One region of the Rhizobium aouanii genome, then DNA from elsewhere that is predicted to be linked to it. Evidence: predicted binding sites of a transcription regulator. Region 1 holds the regulator's gene; each other region holds the start of a gene.
What was found. The regulator HrcA, encoded in region 1, represses chaperone genes, less so after heat shock. The targets are predictions, from matches to a motif close to GTTAGCACTCNCNNNNNGNGAGTGCTAAC.
Positions count from the first base shown of each region.

Region 2: groES (co-chaperone GroES) is a predicted target of HrcA. The motif match lies at 2,127-2,155, and genes of this name have one in related genera.
Region 3: groES (co-chaperone GroES) is a predicted target of HrcA. The motif match lies at 2,669-2,697, and genes of this name have one in related genera.

Region 1 covers NZ_JBAMYD010000002.1:320,988-325,194, reverse strand. Annotated here, with positions in the region: gene V8P77_RS04940 (nucleoside hydrolase) at 1-607, shown strand, start outside; gene grpE (nucleotide exchange factor GrpE) at 649-1,281, opposite strand; gene hrcA (heat-inducible transcriptional repressor HrcA) at 1,393-2,481, opposite strand; gene rph (ribonuclease PH) at 2,610-3,329, shown strand; gene V8P77_RS04920 (VOC family protein) at 3,326-3,751, shown strand; gene rdgB (RdgB/HAM1 family non-canonical purine NTP pyrophosphatase) at 3,752-4,207, shown strand, end outside.
Region 2 covers NZ_JBAMYD010000012.1:245,432-249,638, reverse strand. Annotated here, with positions in the region: gene trhA (PAQR family membrane homeostasis protein TrhA) at 1-168, shown strand, start outside; gene V8P77_RS22000 (GNAT family N-acetyltransferase) at 235-786, shown strand; gene V8P77_RS21995 (pentapeptide repeat-containing protein) at 954-1,655, shown strand; gene V8P77_RS21990 (usg protein) at 1,752-2,024, opposite strand; gene groES (co-chaperone GroES) at 2,304-2,618, shown strand; gene groL (chaperonin GroEL) at 2,671-4,207, shown strand, end outside.
Region 3 covers NZ_JBAMYD010000016.1:180,419-184,625, forward strand. Annotated here, with positions in the region: gene V8P77_RS26145 (DUF6522 family protein) at 1-82, shown strand, start outside; partial or broken gene V8P77_RS26150 (hypothetical protein) at 139-376, opposite strand; gene groL (chaperonin GroEL) at 430-2,058, opposite strand; gene groES (co-chaperone GroES) at 2,210-2,524, opposite strand; gene V8P77_RS26165 (hypothetical protein) at 2,873-3,163, shown strand; gene V8P77_RS26170 (hypothetical protein) at 3,271-3,627, shown strand; gene V8P77_RS26175 (DUF2934 domain-containing protein) at 3,734-4,060, shown strand; gene V8P77_RS26180 (metal-dependent phosphohydrolase) at 4,066-4,207, shown strand, end outside.

The DNA.
Region 1 (4,207 bases):
GACGCTGCGCCGCGAGCCGGAAGGTACGGTGACGCTGTGTACGCTCGGGCCGCTCACCAATATCGGCATGGCCTTCCAGAAGGCGCCCGACATCGTCCCCCGCATCCGCGAGTTGGTGATGATGGGCGGTGGCTTCTTCGAGGGCGGCAACATCACGCCGGCGGCCGAATTCAACATCTATGTCGACCCAGAGGCCGCCGATATCGTCTTCCGCTCAGGCATTCCCATCGTGATGATGCCGCTCGACGTGACGCATCAATTGCTGACCCGCAAGGACCGGGTGAAACGCATGGCCGAGATCGGCACGGCGCCGGCAAAGGCCATGGTCGAGATGCTGGAATTCTTCGAACGCTTCGACATCGAGAAATACGGTTCCGACGGCGGGCCGCTGCACGACCCGACCGTCGTCGCCTACCTGCTGAAGCCGGAGCTTTTCAAGGGCCGGGACTGCAATGTCGAGGTCGAGGTCCAATCCGAACTCACGGTCGGCATGACCGTCGTCGACTGGTGGCATGTGACCGAGCGCAAGCGCAATGCAAGGGTCATGCGCCATGTCGATGCGGACGGCTTCTTCGATCTGCTGATCGAACGCTTCGCCCGCATCTAAAGCTTCGGTTTCCCTTCCTCGCGAGGAGGAAGGAAGAGATATCAGGCGTCCTTCTCGTCGAAGACGGAGTTGGTTTCGGCTTCGGCCGGCTTCGGACCGCCCTTGGCGACGCCGACCATGGCCGGGCGCAGCACGCGCTCGCCGATGGTGAAGCCTGCCTGCACGACCTGGACGACCGTGTTGTTCGGCACGTCCGGGTTCGGCACCTCGAACATCGCCTGATGGAAATTCGGATCGAACTTCTGGCCAACCGGCTCCAGCTTGCGAACGCCGTGGCGCTCGAGAGCCGACAGCATGGCGCGCTCGGTCATCTCGACACCCTCGATCAGCGTGCTCAGGCCGGCGTCTGCTGCAGCCTTGGTCTCCGGAGAGATGGCATCAAGCGCGCGGCGCAGATTGTCGGAGACGGCGAGCATATCGCGCGCGAAACCCGCGACGGAATAGGACTTGGCATCCTTTACCTCGCGCTCGGTGCGCCGGCGCAGATTGTCCATTTCGGCAGCAAGGCGCAAATAGCGGTCGCGCAGCTCGCCGTTTTCGGCTTTCAGAAGCTCGATCGGGTCCGGCTGGGCGGGCTCTTGCTGCGCAGTTTCGTTCTCGACGTAGGCGGCGGCGTCGGCTGCGGCATCGGCCGCAGTTGCGTCAGGTCCGTTTTTCGTCGTGTCATCGGTCATGACGGTCTCCGGTTGGTGTCTTCAGATGCGCCCGATATCGAGGTTTGACCGAAAAAAATCAAGTCTGCGTGACAAAGAAGCGAAAATTCCGCGTGCCTGGCAGTTGCGGCGTCAAAGCTGATTGCGCGAGAGGCGGGAGACGAGTTGGGCTGTATAGTCCACCATCGGCACGATGCGGGAATAATTGAGCCGCGTCGGGCCAATGACGCCGACGGCACCGACGATGCGATCGTCATCGTCGCGATACGGCGCGACGATGAGCGACGAGCCGGAGAGCGAAAAGAGCTTGTTTTCCGAACCGATGAAGATGCGCACGCCCGAACCGCTTTCGGCGAGATTGAGGATCTCGATCAGGCTGTCCTTCTTCTCGAGATCGTCGAACAGCAGGCGCAGCCGGTCGAGATCCTCGGCACCGGCGAGGCCTTCGAGCAGGTTGGCGCGGCCGCGGATGATCAGCTGCGTCGGCTTTCCCTCGTCCGGGCTGCCGGCCCAGACAGCGATGCCGCGCTCGACCAGATCGCGCGACAGGGCATCAAGCTCATGACGGACGTCGTCTTTCAGCCGGCTTAATTGTTTGCGAAGCTCCGGCAGGGTCTGGCCGGACATATGGGCATTGAGAAAATTCGCCGCTTCCGTCAGCTGCGAGGAGGTGACGCCCGCCGGCAGCTCGATGATGCGGTTTTCCACCTGATCGTGATCACCGACGAGCACGGCCAGCGCCTTTGTCGGTTCGAGCCGGATGAATTCGACATGTTTCAGCACCGGATCGCTTTTCGAGGTGATGACGAGGCCGGCGCCGCGCGAAATGCCGGATAACATGCGGCTTGCCTCGTTCATCATCGATTCGACGGGATTGCCGCCGCTTTCGGCCCGCACCTGGCGGTCGATGCTGGCGCGCTCCTCGGCGGAGAGGTCGCCGACCTGCATGAAGGCATCGACGAAGAAGCGCAAGCCAATCTGGGTCGGCAACCGGCCGGCGCTAACATGCGGCGAATAGATCAGGCCGAGCTCTTCGAGATCGCTCATGACGTTGCGCACTGAGGCCGGCGACAGCGACATCGGCAGGATACGGGACAGGTTGCGCGAACCGAGCGGCTCGCCGCTTTCCAGATAACCTTCGACGATGCGCCGAAAAATTTCCCTGGAACGTTCGTCCAGCGCAGCTACGGCATCCGAAACCGACGTCGACCTGATGCCCATGAAGCTTTCGAACCCGTGCTGATGATACTTCCCGAAAATATAGTCAAACTAACACCCGTGGCAAAAGGGAATTTGCAAATGAGCGCCGCCAATCGTAGAAGCGGTCAAATAAACCCCAGGAGATAAGAATGCGGCCTTCAGGCAGAAAAATCGACCAGATGCGCAAGGTCTCGTTCGAGCGCAATTTTTCCAAGCATGCGGAAGGCTCCTGCCTGGTGAAGTTCGGCGATACGCATGTGCTCTGCACGGCGAGCCTCGAAGAGAAGACACCGCCTTGGCTGCGCAATACCGGCAAGGGCTGGGTGACCGCCGAATACGGCATGCTGCCGCGGGCGACCGGCGAGCGCATGAAGCGCGAGGCTGCCGCCGGCAAGCAGGGCGGCCGCACCCAGGAAATCCAGCGGCTGATCGGCCGGTCGCTGCGCGCCGTCGTCGACCTGCAGGCGCTCGGCGAACGGCAGATCACGCTCGATTGCGACGTCATCCAGGCCGATGGCGGCACGCGGACCGCCTCGATCACCGGCGGCTGGATCGCGCTTTACGACTGCCTGAAGTGGATGGAAAGCCGCAACATGATCAAGGTTGACCGGGTCCTGAAGGATCATGTCGCCGCCATCTCCTGCGGTATCTTCGCCAGCCAGCCGGTGATCGATCTCGATTACCTCGAGGATTCCTCGGCCGAGACCGATGCGAACTTCGTCATGACCGGCACCGGCGGGATTGTCGAGATTCAGGGCACGGCCGAAGGCACGCCGTTCAGCGAAGGCGAATTCACCTCGCTGATGCAGCTTGCCAGAAACGGCATCGGCGAACTCGTGGCGCTGCAGAAGCAAGCCGTCGAAGGATGAACCCCATGCTGGAAGCCATGTTGGAAACGGCGCTCTATGCGCGGGATCTCGACCAGGCCGAGACGTTCTACGAAGACGTTCTCGGGCTTGAAAAGATCGCTCGCGCCGCCAACCGGCATGTCTTCTTCCGCTGCGGGCCTGGCGTTCTCCTGATCTTCAATCCTAAGGAAACGATGAAGCCGCCGGCGCCTGAAGCACTGCAGGTGCCGCCGCACGGCACCAGCGGCCAGGGCCATGCCTGTTTCCGGGTGTCCGGCCGCAATATCGATGCCATGGCCGAACGGCTGAAGGCGGCCGGCGTGGCGATCGAATCCGAGGTGCGCTGGCCGAACGGCGGCCGCTCGATCTATTTCCGCGATCCTGATGGCAACAGCCTGGAATGCGCGGAGGCTAAAATCTGGGGCATCGAACAGGACATCTGAATGCGCAAGCTTGAAACCAAGACCATCGTCGTCGCCAGCCACAATGCCGGCAAGATCCGCGAGATCCAGGAATTGATCGGGCCGCTCGGCTTCACCGCCAAATCGGCGGCCGAGCTGAATTTCGTCGAGCCGGATGAGACCGGCACGAGCTTCGAGGAGAATGCGACGATCAAGGCGGTCGCCTCGGCCAATGCCGCCGGCATGCCGGCGCTTTCGGACGATTCCGGGCTGGTGGTCGATGCGCTCGGCGGCGATCCCGGTGTCTTCACCGCCAATTGGGCGGAAAGGGCCGACGGCACGCGTGATTTCGACATGGCGATGGCCAAGGTGGAAAAGGCGCTGCAGGATGTGGGCGCGACACAGCCGGAACAGCGCACGGCGCGTTTCATCAGCGTGCTCTGCCTTGCCTGGCCGGATGGGCATACGGAGCTGTTTCGTGGCGAGGTGGAAGGCAGC
Region 2 (4,207 bases), on a different contig from region 1:
CTGCTGATCGTCATCGGCGGCGTCATCTATTCGCTCGGCGTCATCTTCCATGTCTGGGAGAAGCTGCGCTTCCAGAACGCCATCTGGCACGGCTTCGTCGTCACCGCCGCGGCCGTGCATTATTCGGCCGTCTTCACCTGTTTCAGCCTGTCGGCGCCGGGCCTCTGAACGACTGATGTGCCGGAGGTCGTCGGTCTTTCGCATCCGCCGTTTACATCTTTGCAGGCGGGGCGTATGCCCGCCTTCGCAAACAATATGAACCCGAGCATCATGACAGACGCTGTCCTCCTCCGCGACGCCACCGAAGCCGATCTTTCCGCCATTCGCGATATCTACAATCACGCCGTCGAGCACACGACGGCGATCTGGAACGATACGGTGGTCGATCTTGAAAATCGGCTGGAATGGTTCAGGGCGCGCAAGGCGCGCGGCTTTCCCGTCATCGTCGCCGAACTGTCGGGCAAGGTCGCAGGCTATGCCTCCTATGGCGACTGGCGGCCTTTCGACGGCTACCGCCACACGGTCGAGCATTCCGTCTATGTCGACAAGGATTGCCGCGGTGCCGGGATCGGCGAGCGCCTGATGCGGGAACTGATCGCGCGGGCGGCGGCCGGCAATATTCATGTGATGATCGCCGGCATCGAGGCTGAGAACACGGCCTCGATCAGGCTGCACGAAAAGCTTGGCTTCCGCATCGCCGGCAGATTTTCCGAAGTCGGCACCAAGTTCGGCCGCTGGCTCGACCTCACCTGCATGGAGCTTCGCCTGCCCGGCAAGGCGGGTTGACCCGCCTGCCTGCAAATCCGGACTGGTCCGGCAAGTTGCCCGGACTGATCAGGCAAGCCATTGTGAACGGCGCGCGCCATCTTTTTATTGTAGTCTGAGCTGTGTAAGAAAGTGGACGGCCTGCTTCGCCAGAGGCGGCCTGAATGCATCATGGGGGTGAACAGTTCATGGCAATGCAAAGATCGTCGCTCGGTCTCCTTGCCTTCGTCCTTCTGGCATTTCCGCCAATTGCCGCACGGGCCGCCGATTGCAGCAGTCTGGCCGAGCCGAAGCTCGACTGGCAGGAATGCACCAAGAAAAACCTGATGTTGCAGGGCAGTGATCTCGAAGGCGCCAATCTCGTCGGCACCGATTTTTCGCTGACCGATCTCGCCGGCGCTAATGTCAAATCCGCCAATCTGGAGAAAGCGACGCTGGTGCGCGCCTCTCTCGAGGGTGCACACGCCGAAGGCGCCAATTTCGCCAAGATCGAGGCCTACCGATCCAGCTTCGCCAATGTCGCCGCCGAGGGCGCGTCCTTTGCTGGCGCCGAGCTGCAGCGCGCCAATTTCGCCGGCGCCCAGCTCTCCGGCGCGAGCTTCGAAAAGGCCGAGCTCGGCCGCGCCGATTTCGACAAGGCGGTGCTGACGGGGGTGAAATTCTCTTTCGCCAATCTCTCCCGCGCCGATCTCTCCAAGGCCACCTTCGAAGGCCCGGCGACCTTCGAGCGCGCCTTCATGTTCCTGACCCGCATCGAAGGCCTCGACCTCTCGGGCGCCGCCGGGCTCGAACAGGCGCAGATCGACCTTGCCTGCGGCGATGCCTCGACGAAGCTGCCGGCAGGCCTCTCGGTACCCTCGACTTGGCCATGCCCTGCCGAGCACGATTGATTGGGGCTTTCGCGCGATACCGAGCGGTTGGTAAGGCCCTGTGGGCAACAATGGCTGGCGGGCAAGCAACGATCTGCTGGGACTGTCGGATTCGATTTAGTGCAATCGCAACTCGCCCGTGACGCGACGCCATTCGTGCGGTCCGATCAGCCGCTGGTGGCTATAGCGAACGGAATGCAGCGGCCCGTCAAGCTTGGACTGCCAGAAATCGAGGAACCTGTGCATTTCCGGAAAGTCCGGGGCGAGATCGTAATCCTGCCAGACATAGGTCTGCAGAACCGACTCAAAATCCGGCATGCGGTAGAGGATGTGCGCAGTGGTAAGGCCGTAACCGTTGAGCTGGCGCTCTATGTCCGATGAAAATTCCATGCTTCATCTCCATTTCACGACAATGAGAGGGTGGCGCATATCTTTGCCTTCATCAACTGGTTTCTCAACGCAGAAACAGTGTTTGTTGTTCCTTCTCAGTGTGTTAGCAGCCAATTCTGGTGAGTGCTAATTTTTTTTCGCTACCCCCCTTGAAATGGAAAAACCGCAAAACCAGATCATTCCGCGCAAAACGCTCGACAGAGGTTTGCACCCGCCCGGACCGGTCATCCGGTCCGGGCGGAGAACAACGTCATTATTGTTTGTCCATTGGAGGAAAACATGTCGTTCCGACCGCTTCATGATCGCATTCTCGTCCGCCGGGTCGATTCCGAGGAAAAGACCAAGGGCGGCATCATCATCCCTGATACCGCCAAGGAAAAGCCGCAGGAAGGCGAGGTTATCGCCGTCGGCCCCGGCGCGCGCAACGATGCAGGCCAGATCCAGCCGCTCGACGTCAAGCCCGGCGATCGCATCCTGTTCGGCAAGTGGTCCGGCACCGAGATCAAGATTAATGGCGAAGACCTGCTGATCATGAAGGAAAGCGACGTGATGGGCATCATCGAGGCCCAGACCGTCGAAAAAATCGCCGCCTGAGGCGTTCTCAGCACGTTAGTCAAGAAAAGCTGTCTATTGAAGGAGTGAAAGAATGGCCGCGAAAGAAGTCAAATTCCATACCGATGCCCGTGAACGCATGCTGCGTGGGGTCGATGTGCTGGCCAATGCCGTGAAGGTGACGCTCGGCCCGAAGGGCCGCAACGTCGTCATCGACAAGTCCTTCGGCGCGCCGCGCATCACCAAGGACGGCGTTTCCGTCGCCAAGGAAATCGAACTCGAAGACAAGTTCGAAAACATGGGCGCCCAGATGCTGCGCGAAGTCGCCTCCAAGACCAACGATCTCGCCGGTGACGGCACCACGACGGCAACGGTGCTGGCCCAGGCAATCGTCAAGGAAGGGGCCAAGGCGGTCGCTTCCGGTATGAACCCGATGGACCTCAAGCGTGGCATCGACATCGCCGTCGACGCCGTTGTCAAGGAACTGAAGACCAACGCCCGCAAGATCTCCAACAATTCCGAGATCGCCCAGGTCGGCACGATCTCCGCCAATGGCGATGCCGAAATCGGTCGCTACCTCGCTGAAGCGATGGAAAAGGTCGGCAATGAGGGTGTCATCACCGTCGAGGAAGCCAAGACCGCCGAGACCGAACTCGAAGTCGTCGAAGGCATGCAGTTCGACCGCGGTTATCTCAGCCCCTATTTCGTGACCAATGCCGATAAGATGCGGGTCGAGTTCGAAGACCCCTATATTCTCATCCACGAGAAGAAGCTCTCCAACCTGCAGTCGATGCTGCCGGTTCTTGAAGCCGTCGTCCAATCCAGCAAGCCGCTGCTCATCATCGCTGAAGATGTCGAAGGCGAAGCCCTTGCGACGCTTGTCGTCAACAAGCTGCGCGGCGGCCTGAAGATCGCCGCCGTCAAGGCGCCTGGCTTCGGCGACCGCCGCAAGGCCATGCTCGAAGACATCGCCATCCTGACCGGCGGCACCGTCATCTCCGAAGACCTCGGCATCAAGCTAGAGAACGTGACGCTCAATATGCTCGGCCGTGCCAAGAAGGTGTCGATCGAGAAGGAAAATACCACGATCATCGACGGTGCTGGCTCGAAGACGGAGCTTGACGGTCGCACGACTCAGATCCGCGCCCAGATCGAGGAAACCACCTCCGACTACGACCGGGAGAAGCTGCAGGAACGCCTTGCCAAGCTCGCCGGCGGTGTTGCCGTCATCCGTGTCGGCGGCTCGACAGAAGTCGAGGTGAAGGAGAAAAAGGATCGCGTCGACGACGCGCTTCATGCAACCCGTGCGGCTGTCGAAGAGGGCATTCTGCCGGGCGGCGGCGTGGCGCTGCTGCGCGCCGTCAAGGCGCTCGACAATCTCACTGGGGCCAACCAGGACCAGCGCGTCGGCATCGAGATTGTGCGCCGTGCGATCGAAGCCCCGGTGCGCCAGATCGCCGAAAACTCCGGCGCAGAAGGCTCGATCGTGGTCGGCAAGCTGCGGGAGAAGAGCGAATTCTCCTATGGCTGGAATGCCCAGACCGGCGAATATGGCGATCTTTATGCGCAGGGCGTCATCGATCCGGCGAAAGTGGTGCGCACGGCGCTTCAGGATGCCGCCTCCGTTGCCG
Region 3 (4,207 bases), on a different contig from region 1:
CGTTCTGAACGATGAAAATGAAGTGCAGCAGGAGCAGATGACCGTTCTTAGGGGTAAATCCTCCGGACGGCATCCGCGCTGACCCCGTCCTTATGTGTGGTCCCGCGCGGTACTTATTACGCGCAGGCTCGGCATTCCCTACCGCTCGCTCGTTTCGAATAGGCCGCGGGCCGCCTCGACCATCGACTGCAGATGATTGGGGTCACGTACGCCTTGTCGGTAAAGCTCGATGATGATGCTCGCCATTCGTTCGGCTTCGTCGCCGTCCTTTGCTATCCCGTAATCGGCGCTCAGCTTGTCGAAGACGCGCTGGCAAGTTTCAAGATCGCGAGAGTCCAGCGGTACCTGCGATTCGGGTTTTGATCGTTTGAACCATCTCTATTCCCTCCGAAAAGGCCCGCCGGCGAAGCCGGCGGGCCGGTAGCCGTCTTAGAAGTCCATGCCGGCGCCGGCGGGCAATGGTGGCGGCGCGTCCTTCTTGGGTTTCTCGGCGATCATGGCCTCCGTCGTGACGAGAAGACCGGCGATGGAGGACGCATCCTGCAGCGCGGTGCGAACCACCTTGGCCGGGTCGATAACGCCCTGGGCATAGAGGTCGCCATATTCGCCCGTCTGAGCGTTCCAGCCGTAGGAGAACTCGCTTTTCTCGCGCAGCTTGCCGACGATGATCGAGCCTTCCGCTCCGGCATTTTCGGCGATCTGGCGAGCCGGCGCCTCGACCGCGCGGCGAATGATCTCCACACCGACGCGCTGGTCCTGGTTGGCCGTATTGAGATTATCGAGCGCCTTGACGGCGCGCAGCAGCGCCACGCCGCCGCCTGGCAGGATGCCTTCCTCGACCGCCGCGCGGGTTGCATGAAGTGCGTCGTCGACGCGGTCCTTCTTCTCCTTCACTTCGACTTCCGTCGAGCCGCCGACGCGGATCACGGCAACACCGCCGGCGAGCTTGGCAAGGCGTTCCTGCAGCTTCTCCCGGTCGTAGTCGGAGGTGGTTTCCTCGATCTGGGCGCGGATCTGGGCAATACGGCCTTCGATGTCGGACTTGGCGCCTGACCCATCGACGATCGTGGTATTTTCCTTCTCGATTGACACCTTCTTGGCACGGCCGAGCATGTCGAGCGTGACGGATTCGAGCTTGATGCCGAGATCTTCGGAAATGACGGTGCCAGCGGTCAGGATGGCGATGTCTTCGAGCATGGCCTTGCGGCGGTCGCCGAAGCCAGGCGCCTTGACGGCAGCAATCTTCAGGCCGCCGCGCAGCTTGTTGACGACAAGCGTCGCAAGGGCTTCGCCTTCGACATCCTCAGCGATGATGAGCAGCGGCTTGCTGGATTGGACGACGGCTTCAAGAACCGGCAGCATCGACTGCAGGTTGGAGAGCTTCTTCTCGTGGATGAGAATATAGGGGTCTTCGAACTCGACCCGCATCTTGTCGGCATTGGTCACGAAATAGGGGCTGAGATAACCGCGGTCGAACTGCATGCCTTCGACGACTTCGAGTTCGGTTTCGGCGGTCTTGGCTTCTTCGACGGTGATGACACCATCATTGCCGACCCTTTCCATGGCTTCCGCCAAAAAGCGGCCGATTTCGGCATCGCCATTGGCGGAGATCGTGCCGACCTGGGCGATCTCGGAATTGTTGGAGATCTTGCGGGCGTTGGCCTTCAGTTCCGCGACGATGGCACCGACCGCAAGATCGATGCCGCGTTTCAGGTCCATCGGGTTCATGCCCGAAGTAACGGCCTTGGCGCCCTCCTTGACGATTGCCTGGGCCAGCACCGTTGCCGTCGTGGTGCCGTCGCCGGCGATGTCGCTGGTCTTAGAAGCGACTTCGCGGACCATCTGGGCGCCCATGTTTTCGAACTTGTCTTCGAGTTCGATTTCCTTGGCGACGGAAACGCCGTCCTTGGTGATGCGCGGTGCTCCGAAAGACTTTTCGATCACCACGTTGCGGCCTTTCGGGCCGAGGGTCGCCTTCACGGCGTTGGCCAGGATGTCGACGCCACGCAGCATCTTCTCGCGGGCTTCGGTGCTGAATTTGATTTCTTTAGCAGCCATGTCCTCACTCCTTCATAGGCAGCCAGAGCAATTCCAGGAACAGTGCGAAGCGGTTTCCGTTCGGAATTGCGTCAGAAATGAAAGGTTGGAGCGGTTCCGCGTTTCCATGAAAAGCTAAAGCGCTCCAGCGTTGACTGAGGTCCGCAGGATCTCAGGCGGCCTGCTTCTTCTCGCCCCGGGTTTCGATGATGCCCATCACGTCGCTTTCCTTCATGATCAGCAGGTCTTCGCCATTAATCTTGATCTCGGTGCCGGACCACTTGCCGAACAGGATGCGATCGCCGACCTTGACGTCGAGCGGCTGGATCTGGCCTGCATCGTTGCGCGCGCCGGGGCCGACGGCGATAACCTCGCCTTCCTGCGGCTTTTCCTTGGCGGTATCAGGGATGATGATGCCGCCCTTGGTCTTTTCCTCTGAATCGACCCGGCGGACGAGAATGCGGTCATGAAGCGGTCGGAACGACATGTCTTCCTCCATCGATGAACAGTGATGACGTTGTCCCGTGGCCGGACCGGATGACCAATCCGGGCGGGTGCAGGTTCGCGCGCGCGCCTTGCGCGAATGATCTGGTTCGACGGTTCGGCAATTTCAAGAGGGGACAAAAGAAAAATTGGCACTCTCTGCCGGTGACTGCTAACGCCCGCCAGGGAACAGAAAATCGGCCCCTGCGTTCGGTCAATAAGCGAGTGGTGTGGTGTCGAAGCGAGTTCGAGCTGCATTGAGGCTTGAATCCGGATTTCGGCGTTCCCAACTCTTTGGTGATCGAGGCTTGATGAGCTCGGTCACCGTCCCACGTCTTTAGGAGTGAGTGACATGGAAGAGAACACCAAACTAATCAAAGACCTCAGTATCGAGGAACGCGAGGAAATCTTCGTCGATATTGCGCGGACGCTGGAGGATACGGCGCGTGAGGCGCTTGTCGAAGGCAATACGCATTTTGCGGCAATTTCTAACAACATGGCTGAAGCGATCCGCATTAACGCCGACGAACTCGCCCGTGACGATCCCGAGAATGCCGAGCGCGTGCTGCTACAGGCAACGGCGATGATTTCGCAATTCGAGGCCGTGCATCCTTATCGCATGGTCAGTATGGCCGTTCATTGATGGCGCCCCGGGTGACGCGGCTCGTCACCCGCTCAAATCATTCTCTACGCGCGCGGAACTCTCCCTGTTTGCAGAGGTTATTGGATTACAACATCGAAAGGTGATCCATGACCACTTCCAAATCCAGTGTGCCGCCAGAGAGCGGCACAGACGATGCGCGGTCCGCCGATACCGAACGGGCCGAGACCGATCGCAAAAGGGCATTGGAGACTGCCCGGCGCAACGCGAGTTCGGCATTAAGTCGTGATAGCGGCACCGAAACGCCAAGCCTCAAGCTTGCGAAAGAATATCTCAGTCTCGGCGGCCAACGCCGGTCGATGATCGATGACAATATCACCGATGTTCGCCACTGGGACAAGGATCCGCCGGAGGCCGAACGGTTCTGGAAGGAACGGGTGGAAACTCTTTCAAAGGATGAGCGCAAGCAGGTGGAGGATTTTCTTCCGACCATCAATACGCCTTGAAAGACGGCCACTTGGCTTGTCGTCGCGTATGTGTAGATGCGTGCCGAAGCTCCTAGAACGCCGTTTTAGGCGAAGCTGCGAGGTCTGGTCGGAACTGGAGAAGATGATGGCCATAGACAAGCACGAGCAGATTCGACTGCGCGCCTACGAAATCTGGGAAGCCGAGGGCCGCCCCGAAGGGTCGGACCTGCGTCATTGGATGCAAGCCTGTGACGAGCTGGCTGGCGAAGACGAGCATGAGACGCTGCAAGATCTGCTTGATCAAGACGACAGAGATGATGCGGCCTTGCTTCAAGGAGCCGGGGAAAGCAGTGATCTCGGCCCGCCGCGAGCCGGACTGGGTCAAGTTGCCGGGGCGACGACGCCCGACATCGAGATAACAACGGGGGAGAAGCCCTCCGCGCGAAATATCAAAAAGACCGAAGGACCCTAACCGCCATGCAGCATCTCGACCACGCCACTCAAATCGCCATCGAGGCGCATAAAGGGCAGTTGGACAAGACCGGTCGGCCGTTCTTCGAGCATTGCCAGCGGATCGCGCTTCTCGTATCGGGCGACGAGGCGCGAACGGTCGCTTATC